3 regions of the Streptomyces sp. NPDC059166 genome follow, and region 3 is predicted to be linked to each of the others. Evidence: predicted binding sites of a transcription regulator. Region 3 holds the regulator's gene; each other region holds the start of a gene.
The links. Region 3 encodes HrcA, which represses chaperone genes, less so after heat shock. Its sites were predicted from a motif close to TTNGCACTCNGNNNNNCNGAGTGCNAA; they were not measured.
Positions count from the first base shown of each region.

Region 1: the regulator HrcA is predicted to act here: its motif matches at 3,526-3,552, upstream of groES (co-chaperone GroES).
Region 2: the regulator HrcA is predicted to act here: its motif matches at 3,025-3,051, upstream of groL (chaperonin GroEL).

Region 1 is NZ_JBHZCI010000005.1:201,300-206,527, forward strand. Features, by position in the region: gene ACFXOA_RS06025 (MOSC domain-containing protein) at 1-390, shown strand, start outside; gene ACFXOA_RS06030 (SDR family NAD(P)-dependent oxidoreductase) at 479-1,252, shown strand; gene groL (chaperonin GroEL) at 1,339-2,964, opposite strand; gene groES (co-chaperone GroES) at 3,063-3,371, opposite strand; gene ACFXOA_RS06045 (polysaccharide deacetylase family protein) at 3,687-4,607, opposite strand; gene ACFXOA_RS06050 (SAM-dependent methyltransferase) at 4,731-5,228, shown strand, end outside.
Region 2 is NZ_JBHZCI010000008.1:165,336-170,563, forward strand. Features, by position in the region: gene ACFXOA_RS08840 (glucosyl-3-phosphoglycerate synthase) at 1-178, opposite strand, end outside; SAM riboswitch class I at 332-459, shown strand; gene thrC (threonine synthase) at 478-1,776, shown strand; gene ACFXOA_RS08850 (MoaD/ThiS family protein) at 1,805-2,080, shown strand; gene ACFXOA_RS08855 (cold-shock protein) at 2,529-2,735, shown strand; gene groL (chaperonin GroEL) at 3,214-4,836, shown strand; gene ACFXOA_RS08865 (hypothetical protein) at 4,937-5,228, opposite strand, start outside.
Region 3 is NZ_JBHZCI010000002.1:202,275-207,502, forward strand. Features, by position in the region: gene ACFXOA_RS02345 (nitronate monooxygenase) at 1-67, opposite strand, end outside; gene dnaJ (molecular chaperone DnaJ) at 221-1,357, opposite strand; gene hrcA (heat-inducible transcriptional repressor HrcA) at 1,358-2,374, opposite strand; gene ACFXOA_RS02360 (MBL fold metallo-hydrolase) at 2,539-3,261, shown strand; gene ACFXOA_RS02365 (DUF3097 domain-containing protein) at 3,287-4,105, shown strand; gene ACFXOA_RS02370 (ABC transporter substrate-binding protein) at 4,226-5,228, shown strand, end outside.

The DNA.
Region 1 (5,228 bases), on a different contig from region 3:
CTGACGACGCTCGGCCTCACCGTCAGCGAGGCGCTCATCGGGGAGCGCTGGCGCATCGGCGACCAGCTGGTCCTGGAGGTGACGTCCGGCCGCATCCCCTGCCGTACGTTCGCGGGCCACCTGGGCGAGCGCGGCTGGGTGAAGCGGTTCACCCGCGAGGGGGCCACCGGCGCCTACCTGCGGGTGATCGAACCGGGGACGATCCGCTCCGGCGACGTGGTCGAGGTGGTGCACACACCCCGTCACGAGGTCACCGCCGCGATGGAGTTCAGGGCGACGACCACGGAACGCGAGCTGCTCCCGCGGCTGCTCGACGCCGGGGACGCCCTGCACCCCGAGGCGCTGCGAGCCGCGAGGGAGTACGTCGCGAGGCAGAGCCCCGTCACCTGACCGCCGGGTCCCGCACACGTCCCACCTGCCGTCCAGGAGCGCACGGGCGGGTCCGCCGCGCCTCCGGCCGGACGCTAACGTGCCGCCTATGACGACTGCACTGATTACGGGCGCCACGGCGGGGATCGGGGCCGCCTTCGCGCGGCGGCTCGCGGCTGACGGGCACAACCTGGTGCTGGTGGCCCGCGACACGGAGCGGCTGCGCGCCCAGGCCACGGAGCTGCACGACGGGCACGGCATCGAGGCCGAGGTGCTGACCGCGGACCTCTCCACGGACTCCGGGATCGAGGCGGTCGAAGCGCGGCTGACGGACCGGGTGAGCCCGGTCGACCTGCTGGTGAACAACGCCGGTTTCGGCAACAAGGGCCGCTATCTGGACGTCTCGATCGCCGACGAGCTGACGATGCTGAAGGTGCACTGCGAGGCGGTGCTCCGTCTCACCTCGGCCGCGGCCGGCTCGATGCGGGAGCGCGGTCGCGGCGGTGTCGTCAACGTGGCCTCCGTCGCGGCCTTCCTGCCGCGCGGGACGTACGGCGCGTCGAAGGCGTGGGTCGTCCAGTTCACCCAGGGCGCGGCCAGGGACCTGGCGGGTACGGGGGTGCGGCTGATGGCGCTGTGCCCGGGCTTCGTGCGCACGGAGTTCCACGCGCGCGCGGGGATGGGGACGGGCGACATCCCCGGCTGGATGTGGCTGGACGCCGACAAGCTGGTGGCGGCGGCCCTGGCCGACCTGGCCCGGGGCCGGTCGGTGTCCATCCCGGACCCCCGGTACAAGGCGCTGATGAGTCTGGTGAAGCTGACGCCCCGCAGCGTGCTGGGGGGCGTCACCAACCGCGCGGGCCGCAGCTACGGCCCGAAGTAGCCGGACCGGCCCCGGGGCCGCCGACGCACCGAGGCCCGGTGCCCCCGCGACGGGGGCACCGGGCCTCGGTGGCGTACGGAGCCGTACTAGTGGGAGTGGCCGTGGCCGCCGTGACCGGCGTCGGCCTCCTCCTCGGCCGGCTTCTCGACGACCAGGGTCTCGGTCGTGAGCAGCAGCGACGCGATGGACGCGGCGTTCTCCAGGGCGGAGCGGGTGACCTTGACCGGGTCGATGACGCCGGCCTTGACCAGGTCGCCGTACTCGCCGGTCGCGGCGTTGAAGCCCTGGCCCTTGTCGAGGTCGGAGACCTTCGAGGTGATGACGTAGCCCTCGAGGCCCGCGTTCTCCGCGATCCAGCGGAGCGGCTCGACGGCGGCGCGGCGCACGACCGCGACACCGGTGGCCTCGTCGCCGGTCTTGCCGAGGTTGCCCTCGAGGACCTTGACGGCGTGGACGATGGCGGAGCCACCACCGGAGACGATGCCCTCCTCGACCGCGGCGCGGGTCGCGGAGATGGCGTCCTCCAGGCGGTGCTTCTTCTCCTTGAGCTCCACCTCGGTGGCCGCACCGACGCGGATCACGCAGACGCCGCCGGCCAGCTTCGCGAGGCGCTCCTGGAGCTTCTCGCGGTCCCAGTCGGAGTCCGTGGCCTCGATCTCGGCCTTGATCTGGTTGACCCGGCCCTTGACGTCGGCGGAGTCGCCGCCGCCGTCGACGATGGTGGTGTCGTCCTTGGAGACGGTCACGCGGCGGGCGGTGCCCAGCACGTCCAGACCGGCCTGGTCGAGCTTGAGGCCGACCTCCTCGGCGATGACGGTCGCACCGGTGAGGGTGGCGATGTCGCCGAGCATGGCCTTGCGGCGGTCACCGAAGCCGGGGGCCTTCACCGCGACGGCGTTGAAGGTGCCACGGATCTTGTTGACGACGAGGGTGGAGAGCGCCTCGCCCTCGACGTCCTCGGCGATGATCAGCAGCGGCTTCGAGCCACCCGCCTGGATGACCTTCTCCAGCAGCGGGAGCAGCTCCTGGATCGAGCCGATCTTGCCCTGGTGGATCAGGATGTACGGGTCGTCGAGGACGGCCTCCATACGCTCCTGGTCGGTCACCATGTACGGGGACAGGTAGCCCTTGTCGAAGGCCATGCCCTCGGTGAACTCGAGGTCCAGACCGAAGGTGTTGGACTCCTCGACGGTGATGACACCGTCCTTGCCGACCTTGTCCATCGCGTCCGCGATGAGCTCGCCGACCTGCGGGTCCTGCGCGGAGAGCGCGGCCACGGCGGCGATGTCGGCCTTGTCCTCGATCGGGCGGGCGCTCGCGAGGAGGTCCTCGGAGACGGCCTTCACGGCGGCGTCGATGCCCTTCTTCAGGGCGGCCGGGGACGCACCCGCGGCGACGTTGCGCAGGCCTTCGCGGACGAGGGCCTGGGCGAGCACGGTGGCGGTGGTGGTGCCGTCACCGGCGACGTCGTTGGTCTTGGTGGCGACCTCCTTCACCAGCTGGGCACCGAGGTTCTCGTACGGGTCGTCGAGCTCGACCTCGCGCGCGATGGTGACACCGTCGTTGGTGATGGTGGGGGCGCCGAACTTCTTGTCGATGACGACGTTGCGGCCCTTCGGACCGATCGTCACCTTCACCGTGTCGGCAAGCTTGTTGACGCCGCGCTCAAGGGCGCGACGGGCGTCCTCGTCGAACTTCAGAATCTTCGCCATGGGCTGAGCTGTCCTCTCAAACGAACTGCGCCCCTCGCCGCCCGGCTAGTCGTTTCGCAGGGGGCCAGGGGCGCAGAACAGAAGCAAACGTGGGTGAATTACTTCTCGACGATCGCGAGCACGTCGCGGGCCGAGAGGACGAGGTACTCCTCGCCGTTGTACTTCACCTCGGTGCCGCCGTACTTGCTGTACAGGACGACATCGCCGGTCTTGACGTCGAGCGGAAGGCGCTCGCCGTTCTCGAAGCGGCCCGGGCCCACGGCCAGGACGACGCCCTCCTGGGGCTTCTCCTTGGCGGTGTCCGGAATGACCAGGCCGGAAGCCGTGGTCTGCTCGGCGTCGAGCGGCTGGACCACAATGCGGTCCTCGAGCGGCTTGATCGCAACCTTGGAGCTGGTGGTCGACACGATCCGGTCTCCCCCTTCGGAGATCTCACGGGGTTTAACAGTCTGTGGATGGCGACCAGGTGGATCCGTCGTCGCGGGTGCCGGACCTGCCCTGTCGCGCGGCTGTGCTGGCACTCTCCCTCGGGGAGTGCCAGACCTGAGACTATGACCGCGATTAGCACTCGGTCAAGCGGAGTGCCAATTCACCACCCTCGCGTGGCGCCGGGGGCCCCGCGGGCACCCCGAGGCCCCCACGGCTGTGGGGCGGACCGCCGCGCGGTCCGCCCCACAGTCGCCGGACACGTGCCCCGTACCGGGCGTGCCCCGCACGGCGCCTCAGACGTAGTCCTCCAGCCTGGCGACCGCGTACCCCTTGTCCGTGACCGTCTTCATGACCTGCCGGATCATGTCGGCCATGGAACCGTCCCAGTCCTCCTCGCCCCGGAAGTGGGTGAGGATGATGTCGCCGGGGTGAAGGTCCTGGTCCGCCTCGCGCCACTCCATGTGGTCGGGGAACGCCTCCGCGGCCCACAGCGGCACGGCCTCGACGCCGCAGGACTTGGCGACGCGCAGGGTGTCGCCGTTGTAGTTGCCGTACGGCGGCCTGAAGAGGGTGGGGCGCTTCCCGAAGTACTTCTCGATCTTGTCCTGCTCGCCGCAGATCTCCCTCCGCTGCTCGGACGCCGAGAGCCCCGGGAGGTAGCGGTGGTTGAGCGTGTGGTTGTTGAGCGTGACGCCCCGGGCCTGCATGTCCTTGAAGTACCCGTAGTCGTCGCTGGTGAGGTAGTCGCTGAGGAAGGCGCTGTACGGGATGTTCAGTTCCGTCATCATCCTCAGCAGCTCGGGGTCCTTCTCCGCCCCGTCGTCCATCGTCAGGAAGACGACGCGCTCCTTGGTCGGAACGGTGGTGAACACCGGCGGCAGGTTCTCACCCCCCTCCACCTCGAACCCCTTGCGGGTGGTGATGCGGGGCTTCTCGGCGGGCGGCTCCGGAGGGGCCAGCGGGGTCTTCGCCAGGCCCCACTTCCGCACGGCGGCGACCCGCGCGGCGTGCTGCTTCCTGAGCCGTTCGACGCGCGCCTCCGCCGCCGCGACCGGGCCGGCGGGAGCGGCCGCGGGGCCCTGCTGGCCGGCCTCCGCCTTCTCCCGGGCGTCGTCCCGGCCGGCCGTGCCGCCGGCACCGTCCGCGCACCCCGAGGCGACGGCGGCGACGAGCAGTGCGGCCAGCACCGCGCGGATCGGTTTACCCCGCTTCATGGCTGATTTGTCGTTTTGTCGTACTAGCTGCATGGCGCCGCATCCTGCCACCGGGGCGCCCGGTACCCCCGTAAGACACCTCGGCGGATCCCCCGGGTCCCCCGGCTGGCTCACAATGGACCGGTGAACGCCCTCCCCCCTCCCGGCCACACCGACCCCGCGGACCCGCTCGCGGCCTTCGGCGCACTCCGCACCCCCGAGGGGGCGGCGCTCCTCGAGGAGCTGCGCGACCACGACCCCGCCCGCGAACTGGCGACCGCGACCCGGTTGCGCCGGTCGCACCCCGCGGCGCTCGTGTCGGCGGCCCTCGGGCAGGCGCGCCTGCGTCAGCGGGCGGTCGCGAAGTTCGGTACGCAGGACGCGTACCGCATGTTCTTCACCCCCGACGGCGTGGAACAGGCCACCCGCACCTCGGTCGCCGGATACCGCGCGGGACGGTTCGCCCAGCTCGGCGTGCGGAGCGTGGCCGACCTCTGCTGCGGCATCGGCGGTGACGCGATCGCGCTGGCCAGGGCGGGCATCTCGGTACTGGCCGTGGACCGTGACCCGCTCACCGCGGCGGTCGCCGCCGCGAACGCGGAGGCGCTCGGCCTCCAGGACCTGATCGAGGTGCGGTGCGCG
Region 2 (5,228 bases), on a different contig from region 3:
CGCGCCGGATCTCCGCGACGATCTCGCCGACCGTCGCCTCCTCGTTCAGCGCGGGCAGCACGACACTCACACGTGAGCGGTGCGGATCCCGCGCCCGCGCCGCCGTGAGATGGTCCAGCGGGCGGTCGGAGGCCGACCACGAACGCCTGGCCAGCCAGCGCTCCACCTCTTCCAGCACGGGCGATACTCCCTGTATGTGATCCATCTCGCGGTTCGGACGACTATCTCGACCGCTGTGTGCGTCGGTTACAGTCTTGAACAACGCGGACGACTCCCGCATCTCGGGGTCGGTCCACGGACAAACGCCCGGATCCATGATCCGGTGCCACAGCGCTCATCCAGAGGGACTGAGGGAACGGCCCGTTGAAGTCCCGGCAACCCTCCTGCCGACCGCGAGGTCACGGTGGGGAAGGTGCCAATTCCGTCTTGCGGCGAAATACGTCGTGAGGAAGATGAGGAGAAAGGGCCTCCGCCATCATGGCCGTGCAGACAGTTGCAGCAAACACCGATTCTTCCGCCGTGGACCTCGGTCCCGCCGTGGCGCTTTCCTGCCGCGAATGCGGTGAGCGATTCGCTCTGGGCCCCATTTTCGCCTGTGCGTCCTGTTTCGGGCCGCTCGAAGTCGCCTACGACCTGCCGAGCGGCTCTCCCGAGGAGCTGAAGAAGCGCATCGCCGAGGGTCCGGACAACATCTGGCGTTACGCGCCGCTGCTGCCCGTCCCCGCCGACGTCGCGGACAAGCCCAACATCAACCCCGGCTTCACCAAGCTGGTCAAGGCCGACAACCTCGCCCGCGAGCTGGGCGTGACCGGCGGCCTGTACGTCAAGGACGACTCCGGCAACCCGACGCACTCCTTCAAGGACCGTGTCGTCGCCATCGCCGTCGAGGCCGCCCGCGCGTTCGGCTTCACCACGCTCTCCTGCTCCTCCACCGGCAACCTCGCCGGCGCCGTCGGCGCCGCCGCCGCCCGCGCCGGCTTCCGTTCCTGCGTGTTCATCCCGCACGACCTGGAGCAGGGCAAGGTCGTCATGGCCGCGGTGTACGGCGGCGAGCTGGTCGGCATCGACGGCAACTACGACGACGTCAACCGCTTCTGCTCGGAGCTCATCGGCGACCCGCTCGGTGAGGGCTGGGGCTTCGTCAACGTCAACCTGCGCCCGTACTACGGCGAGGGCTCCAAGACGCTGGCCTACGAGATCTGCGAGCAGCTCGGCTGGCGGCTGCCCGACCAGATCGTCATCCCGATCGCGTCCGGCTCGCAGCTCACGAAGATCGACAAGGGCCTCCAGGAGCTGATCAAGCTCGGCCTCGTCGAGGACAAGCCGTACAAGATCTTCGGCGCCCAGGCCGAGGGCTGCTCCCCGGTCTCCACCGCCTTCAAGGCCGGCCACGACGTGGTGCGCCCGCAGAAGCCGAACACCATCGCCAAGTCCCTGGCGATCGGCAACCCGGCCGACGGCCCGTACGTCCTGGACATCGCCCGGCGCACCGGCGGCGCCGTCGAGGACGTCAACGACGAGCAGGTCGTCGACGCGATCAAGCTGCTGGCCCGCACCGAGGGCATCTTCGCGGAGACCGCGGGCGGGGTGACGGTCGGGGTGACGAAGAAGCTCATCGAGGACGGTCTGCTCGACCCGGCCCTGACGACCGTCGTCCTGAACACCGGCGACGGGCTGAAGACGCTCGACGCGGTCGCCCCGACGACCGGCCTGTCGGCGACGATCCGGCCCAGCCTGGACGCGTTCCGCGACGCGGGCCTCGCAGCCGCCAACTGACCACCCGAGACCGAAGGAAGGCACCCTCATGAGCGTCAAGGTCCGTATCCCCACCATCCTCCGCACGTACACGGGCGGCCAGGCCGAGGTCCCGGCGGAGGGTTCCACCCTCTCCGAGGTCATCGCGTCCCTGGAGGCGAACCACCCGGGCATCGGCGCCCGTGTCCTGGACGACCAGGGCAAGCTGCGCCGCTTCGTCAACGTGTACGTCAACGACGACGACGTGCGCTTCGAGGGCGGCCTGGACGCGGCCACGCCGGACGGTGCCGGCGTCTCGATCATCCCGGCCGTCGCCGGCGGCTGAGGCCCTTGCGGCAGGGCCGGCGCGACCGCCGGCCAACCGCGCAGAGTGACCACCACGACCCCCTCCGCGAGAGAAGCGGAGGGGGTCATTCTGCATGGTTGAGCGCGGTACAGTTGGGGAAGTCCCCGCCGCTGCCCGTGCCGCCCGCATATGAGAATGCGCCCGGCCCCGACAAGAAGCAGCCAAAGTACGTGAACTCCTTGAGGCATAAGTGGCCTTTGTCAGGCCCGACTTGCCCTGGAATCCAGTGAATCCACCCTTTCCGGGCGGTCGCGCGTGCTCAGAATTCTCGTCCGATTGACCTGTTGCAGAGGGCAGTTGGGCAGATACATTCGGCCGCGGTCGACGCGTTCCGGCGCACACCGCCCTCTCCTGTCGGAGGGTGAGTTCTGACCCGGGCCCGCGAAGTGCGGCGCTCGTGCAAGGGCCAGTAATAGGGGAGTTGGGCATGGCTCAGGGCACCGTCAAGTGGTTCAACGCGGAGAAGGGGTACGGCTTCATCGCGGTCGACGGTGGTGCGGATGTTTTCGTCCACTACAGCGCGATCCAGATGGACGGGTACCGCACCCTCGAAGAGGGTCAGCGAGTTGAATTCGAGATCTCGCAGGGCCAGAAGGGGCCGCAGGCGGACATGGTCAAGCTCGCCGTCGGCTGAGCTCGGCACGGTCGTCCGACGACACCACTCACACACGCGGGGCCCGTACCTCCCACCGGGGTACGGGCCCCGCGTGCGTCTCCGTCCGGCGCGGAGGCGTCCCGCGCAGGGGTGCCGTATCCCGGAGGCGCTTGCCCTCCCGTCACCCGCCGCCACCCCGCCGGCGAGCCTTCTCCGAAGGCGCTTGCCCTCCCGTCACCCGCCGCCACCCCGCCGGCGAGCCTTCTCCGAAGGCGCTTGCCCTCCCGTCACCCGCCGCCACCCCACCAGCGAGCCTTCTCCGAAGGCGCTTGCACTCTAGGGGGTCGAGTGCTAATCATTGGCGTTAGCACTCTCCAGGTGAGAGTGACAGAACTTGGACCGGGCCGGTGAGGCCCGCAGGCCCGGTGGGGCAAGGAACCACTGGGCAGGCAGGCCGTCCGTCGCGGGCGCCTCTCGGTCCGGAGAAATCCACCCCTGTCCGGGAGGACCACTTCACATGGCCAAGATCATCGCGTTCGACGAGGAGGCACGGCGCGGTCTCGAGCGCGGGATGAACCAGCTCGCCGACGCCGTCAAGGTCACCCTCGGCCCCAAGGGCCGTAACGTCGTCCTCGAGAAGAAGTGGGGCGCGCCCACGATCACCAACGATGGTGTTTCCATCGCCAAGGAGATCGAGCTCGAGGACCCGTACGAGAAGATCGGTGCGGAGCTGGTCAAGGAGGTCGCCAAGAAGACGGACGACGTCGCCGGCGACGGTACGACCACCGCCACCGTTCTCGCCCAGGCGCTCGTCCGCGAGGGCCTGCGCAACGTCGCCGCGGGTGCCAATCCGATGGCTCTGAAGCGTGGCATCGAGAAGGCCGTCGAGGCCGTCTCCGCCGCCCTGCTGGAGCAGGCGAAGGACGTGGAGACCAAGGAGCAGATCGCTTCGACCGCCTCCATCTCCGCCGCCGACACCGAGATCGGCGCCAAGATCGCCGAGGCGATGGACAAGGTCGGCAAGGAAGGCGTCATCACCGTCGAGGAGTCCCAGACCTTCGGTCTGGAGCTGGAGCTCACCGAGGGTATGCGCTTCGACAAGGGCTACATCTCGGCGTACTTCGCCACCGACATGGAGCGTATGGAGACGTCGTTCGACGACCCGTACATCCTGATCGTCAACTCCAAGATCAGCAACGTGAAGGACCTCCTTCCGCTGCTCGAGAAGGTCATGCAGTCGGGCAAGCCCCTGCTGATCATCGCGGAGGACGTCGAGGGCGAGGCCCTGTCGACCCTGGTCGTGAACAAGATCCGTGGCACCTTCAAGTCCGTCGCCGTCAAGGCCCCGGGCTTCGGTGACCGCCGCAAGGCCATGCTCGGCGACATCGCCATCCTCACCGGTGGCACCGTCATCTCCGAGGAGGTCGGTCTCAAGCTGGAGAACGCCGGCCTGGACCTGCTCGGCAGCGCCCGCAAGGTCGTCATCACCAAGGACGAGACCACGATCGTCGACGGTGCCGGTGACAGCGACCAGGTCCAGGGTCGCGTCAACCAGATCCGTGCCGAGATCGAGAACTCCGACTCGGACTACGACCGCGAGAAGCTCCAGGAGCGCCTCGCGAAGCTGGCCGGCGGCGTGGCCGTCATCAAGGCCGGCGCCGCCACCGAGGTGGAGCTCAAGGAGCGCAAGCACCGCATCGAGGACGCGGTGCGCAACGCCAAGGCCGCCGTCGAGGAGGGCATCGTCGCCGGTGGTGGCGTGGCTCTGCTCCAGGCCTCGGCCGTCTTCGAGAAGCTCGACCTGACGGGCGACGAGGCGACCGGCGCCAACGCCGTCAAGCTCGCGCTGGAGGCCCCGCTCAAGCAGATCGCCGTCAACGGTGGTCTCGAGGGTGGCGTCGTCGTCGAGAAGGTGCGCAACCTCCCGATCGGTCACGGCCTCAACGCCGCGACCGGCGACTACGTCGACATGATCGCCGAGGGCATCCTCGACCCGGCGAAGGTCACGCGTTCCGCCCTGCAGAACGCCGCGTCCATCGCCGCGCTCTTCCTCACCACCGAGGCCGTCATCGCCGACAAGCCGGAGAAGGCCGCCGCGGCCGCTCCGGGCGGCATGCCGGGCGGTGACATGGACTTCTGATCCCCGGATCAGCTGTTCCAGGCAGTACCCGCAGTACCGTGCGACGCCGGCCCCCGGGATTCATCTCCCGGGGGCCGGCGTCGTCTGCGCTGCGGGCGTCTCACCGCGCGGGAGCGGCCAGGACGCAGAGTTCGCCGTCGTCGGGGTCGCCGATCCAGACCCAGAGCTTGAGCGTCCCGTCCTTCCGCAGCACCTCGTAGTCGGTGAAGACCGTTTCGTACTCCACAGTGATCCTGGTCCCGCCCGCCTCGTCCGCCCGCTCCTGGCTCCAGGTTCCCGATCCCGACTCCCGGCTGTCGTCCGCGCAGGCGCGGTCGGCGGTGTACGTCCCGTCCGGCCTGAGTTCCAGCGTCCCGCCCCACCTGTCGGTCCATGTCACGGCGGCCTGGGCC
Region 3 (5,228 bases):
AGACCCCGCCGGCCATGGGGGCCTGGACGATCGGGTACCGGCTGAGACCGATGGGCGCCAAGGACATGACCGCATCGTGCCACGTCCGGTGGGTGGTGCCGAATCCGCCGTTCCACCCGGTGGACGGACCGGCCCGCGCCCGCGCACCACCTGCCGGGGACGGGGCGGTGGAAGCACGGCGCCGCCCGCCGGTCAGGACCGGCGGGCGGCGCGAGCGGCTTCAGCGGCCGTTGAAGGCGTCCTTCAGACGGGAGAACAGGCCCTGCTGGCCCGGCTGGAACTGCCCGGTCGGCCGCTCCTCGCCACGCAGCTGGGACAGCTCCCGCAGGAGGCGCTCCTGCTCGGGGTCCAGCTTCGTCGGGGTGGTGACCTCGACGTGCACGATGAGGTCACCGCGACCGTTGCCGCGCAGGTGCGTGATGCCGCGCCCGTGCAGCGGGACCGACTGCCCGGACTGGGTGCCCGGCCTGATGTCGATCTCCTCCAGGCCGTCGAGCGTCTCCAGCGGCACCTGCGTACCCAGCGCCGCGGCGGTCATCGGGATGGTGACCGTGCAGTGCAGATCGTCACCCCGCCGCTGGAACACGGCGTGCGAGAGCTCGTGGATCTCGACGTAGAGGTCGCCGGCGGGCCCGCCGCCGGGGCCGACCTCGCCCTCGCCCGCGAGCTGGATCCGGGTGCCGTTGTCGACACCGGCGGGGATCTTCACGGTCAGGGTGCGCCGCGAGCGGATGCGTCCGTCGCCGGCGCACTCGGGGCACGGGGTCGGCACGACCGTGCCGAAGCCCTGGCACTGCGGGCAGGGCCGCGAGGTCATGACCTGGCCGAGGAACGACCTGGTGACCTGCGAGACCTCACCGCGGCCGCGGCACATGTCACAGGTCTGCGCGGAGGTACCGGGCGCCGCGCCCTCGCCGCTGCAGGTGTTGCAGACGACGGCGGTGTCGACCTGGATGTCCTTGGTCGTGCCGAAGGCGGCCTCCGCGAGGTCGATCTCCAGCCGGATCATCGCGTCCTGGCCGCGCCGGGTGCGCGAACGCGGTCCGCGCTGCGACGCCGTGCCGAAGAACGCGTCCATGATGTCGCTGAAGTTGCCGAAGCCGCCGGCTCCGAAGCCTCCCGCGCCACCGCCGCCCGACTGGGACAGCGGGTCACCGCCGAGGTCGTAGACCTGCTTCTTCTGCGGGTCCGAGAGCACCTCGTAAGCGGCGTTGATCTCCTTGAACCGCTCCTGGGTCTTCGGGTCCGGGTTGACATCCGGGTGCAGCTCGCGGGCGAGCCGACGGAATGCCTTCTTGATCTCGTCCTGAGATGCGTCGCGGCGCACGCCGAGTACGGCGTAGTAGTCCGTGGCCACTTACGACTCCGCCAGGATCTGTCCGACGTAACGTGCCACTGCGCGTACCGCTCCCATCGTTCCGGGGTAGTCCATGCGGGTCGGTCCGACCACGCCGAGTTTGGCGACTGCCTCGTCGCCCGAACCGTAGCCGACCGCGACGACGGACGTGGCGTTGAGGCCCTCATGGGCGTTCTCGTGCCCGATCCGTACGGTCATGCCCGAATCCGTCGCCTCACCGAGCAGCTTCAGCAGCACGACCTGTTCCTCCAGTGCCTCCAGCACCGGCCGGATCATCACCGGGAAGTCGTGTCCGAAACGGGTGAGGTTGGAGGTGCCGCCGATGATCAGCCGCTCCTCCGTCTCTTCGACCAGGGTCTCGAGGAGGACGGAGAGCACCGTCGACACGGTGCCCCGGTCCTCGGTCTCGAAGGACTCCGGCAGGTCCTGCACCAGTCGTGGGACGTCCGCGAAGCGTCGTCCGACGACCCGGCTGTTGAGCCGGGCCCTCAGATCGGCGAGTGAGGTGTCACCGAACGGTGCGGGACAGTCGATCATACGCTGTTCGACCCGGCCCGTGTCCGTGATCAGTACGAGCATCAGCCTGGCCGGAGCCAGCGAAAGCAGCTCCACGTGGCGGACGGTCGACCGGGTCAGCGAGGGGTACTGCACGACGGCGACCTGTCTGGTCAGCTGCGCGAGCAGCCGGACCGTACGGCCCACCACGTCGTCGAGGTCGACCGCGCCGTCGAGGAAGTTCTGGATGGCCCGGCGCTCCGGCGACGAGAGGGGCTTGACGCCCGCGAGCTTGTCGACGAAGAGCCGGTACCCCTTGTCCGTCGGAATGCGCCCCGCACTGGTGTGCGGCTGGGCGATGAAGCCCTCGTCCTCCAGCACCGCCATGTCGTTGCGGACCGTCGCCGGGGAGACCCCGAGGCTGTGCCGCTCGGTGAGCGCCTTGGAGCCGACGGGCTCCTCGGTGCCGACGTAGTCCTGGACGATGGCGCGCAGCACTTCGAGTCTGCGTTCGCTGAGCACCGCGCACACCTCCAGCTGTGGTTCTTCGGCTTCTGCCTGGCACTCTGTGCGTCCGAGTGCCAGCAATCCCCCGGTCAGTGTACGGGGGCGGGGTGGTTCCGGGGCAAGGCCGACCGGCCATGCCGTCACGGGACCGCGCAGGTCGTTGCCGATAGCGTCGCCGCATGGATGTCTCTTGGGAAGAGTTCGGCTGGGAGCGTTTGGGCGACAGTGCGGGCCGGCGGCGCCTTCCCGTATGGGACGCGACCGTCGCGCTGGTGGCCGGACCCGACGCGGCGCTGCTCTACGACACCGGTTCGACGCTCCGGGAGGGCGTCGAACTGCGGACGCAGGCGGAGGCGATGCTGGGCCGGAGGGTGACACATATCGCACTGAGCCATCCGCACTTCGATCATGTGCTCGGAACCGCCGCCTTCTCCGGAGCGGCCGTCCACGGTGCCGTCGGCACCGCGGATCTGCTGGCCCGGGGCGCGGAGGCGCTGCGGGCGGACGCGTTGCGGCACGGGATGAGCGCGGCGGACGCCACGGCGGCCACCGACGCGCTGGTGGCGCCCCGGCACCAGGTGAGCGGGGAGTCGACCCTGGATCTGGGCGGTGGTCTCCAGGTGCTGCTGGCCAACGTGGGCCCCGGCCACAGCGGACACGATCTCGCGGTGCTCGTTCCCGGCTCCCCGGTCGTGGTGCTCTGCGGCGACCTGGTCGAGGAGTCCGGCGAGCCGCAGGCGGGCCCTGACGCGGTGCCCTCGCACTGGCCGGCCTCGCTGGACCGGCTGCTGGAGCTGGGCGGCGAGGAGGCGTTGTACGTACCGGGACACGGGGCGGTGGTCGACGCGGCCTTCGTACGCGCCCAGCGCGATCAACTGGCCGCCCGCTTCGGCGTGTCGTGAACGGGCGTCCGCATATCGTCGTGTCATGCGCAGCTACCAGCCGGACCTGACCCCGCCGTGGAAGCGGTCCGCCCCTGTACCCGAGGTCCCCGCCGAGCCCGGCCTGGTCGTGGAGGAAGCCGGCACCGGCTTCTGCGGGGCGGTGATCCGGTGCGAGAAGACCGCGCAGGGGCCGACGGTGACGCTGGAGGACCGGTTCGGCAAGCACCGGGTGTTCCCCATGGAGCCACGGGGCTTCCTGCTGGAGGGCAAGGCCGTCACCCTCGTACGCCCGTCCGCGGGGGGTCCGGTCCGCCCCTCCCGCACCGCCTCGGGGTCGGTGGCGGTGCCCGGGGCGCGGGCCCGGGTGGCCCGGGCCGGGCGGATCTACGTGGAGGGCCGGCACGACGCGGAGCTCGTGGAGCGGGTATGGGGAGACGACCTGCGCATCGAGGGCGTGGTGGTGGAGTACCTGGAGGGGATCGACGACCTGCCCGCGATCGTCCGGGAGTTCGCACCGGGGCCGGACGCCCGGCTGGGTGTGCTGGTGGACCACCTGGTGCCGGGGTCGAAGGAGTCCCGGATCGCCGCCCAGGTCACCGACGGGAACGTCCTGGTGGTGGGCCACCCCTTCATCGACGTCTGGGAGGCCGTGAAGCCGTCCTCCGTGGGCATCCCCGGCTGGCCGTCCGTACCGCGCGGCCAGGACTGGAAGACAGGGGTCTGCCGGTCACTGGGCTGGCCGGAGAACACCGGGGCCGCCTGGCAGCACATCCTGTCCAAGGTCGGCTCCTACAAGGATCTGGAGCCTCAACTGCTCGGCCGAGTCGAAGAATTGATTGATTTCGTCACGCTTCCTGCCTGATGTCCCAGCGCCGTCGGGGCGGATCCGGTACCGATCCCCTCGAACACCTGCGCTGCCCCCGTGCCATCCGTTATCGATGGGTGATCGAAAGGCGGGCCGGAGGGGAAGGCACGGGGGCGGATGGCGCGGAACAGATGGCGGGAAAGCGCGGAGAACGAGGCGGCCTCCGCGGTCTTCCACCTCATGCAGCAGCTGATCGACCAGTACCGGGACAACCGGCCGGTCATGCCCTTGGTGGTGGCGCAGGCGGAGGACGCCTCGGCGCCCCCTGAGATCGATCTCCGGGTCGAGCAGATCGTGCGCCAGGTCCATCGCGCGAACCTGGGCCGCAGGGTCCCGGTGAAGCTGGTCGAGGGACACGGCGACAGCCCGTACCTGGCGGCCCTCGCCACCGTCCGCGCCCTCACCGAGCGGCCGTGGGAGAACCGCCGCGCCTCGCAGTACAAGCCCTTCGCCTTCCCGCGCTCCCGGCTGCTGGCCGCCATCGAGCAGGCCACCGCCGCGGTCGTCGCGGGGCCGGACGTGCCGTCGCCAGGTGAGCGCGACGAACGCATCCTGGCGGAGCTGGGCGATCTGCGCTGGCGGGCCAGCCGGTCGGGGCGTGACAACGGGTGGGACTCGCTGCGCGCCGCGGTGCGGCCGGAGACCTTTCTGGGGGCGGTCTTCATCGCGGTGCTCAGCGTGCTGCTGGGCGAGATCGGCTGGCTGCTCACCGTGCTGGTGATGGTGGCGGCCGTGGCCGGCCTGACGATCGTGCGGCTGCTGACCCGGGCGGCGCCGCCGCTGCTGTGGCTGCGCCCGGCGAGCCGGTGGCTCGCGACCACCTCGTCACTGGCCGCGTCGAGCACGGCGTACCCCTCCGACGGCTGGTCGCTCCTGTCCCCCGGTGGTTCGTGGCGGGTGATCCGGGCGCGGGCCGCCGCCGTCGCCGAACGGGTGGCCGACGCCGGGACGGGCGACCAGCACGCGCGCCAGTTCCACCTGGAGCTGCGGGTCCAGGCGATGCTGGAGGACCTGCTGGACTGCTACCGGCCGCACGCGCCGGACTGGCGGCGCAGCAAGCGGACCGTCCCGCCGGTGGTGTTCCTGCCCCGCGCCACCGAGGCCAACGGCGGCATGCTGC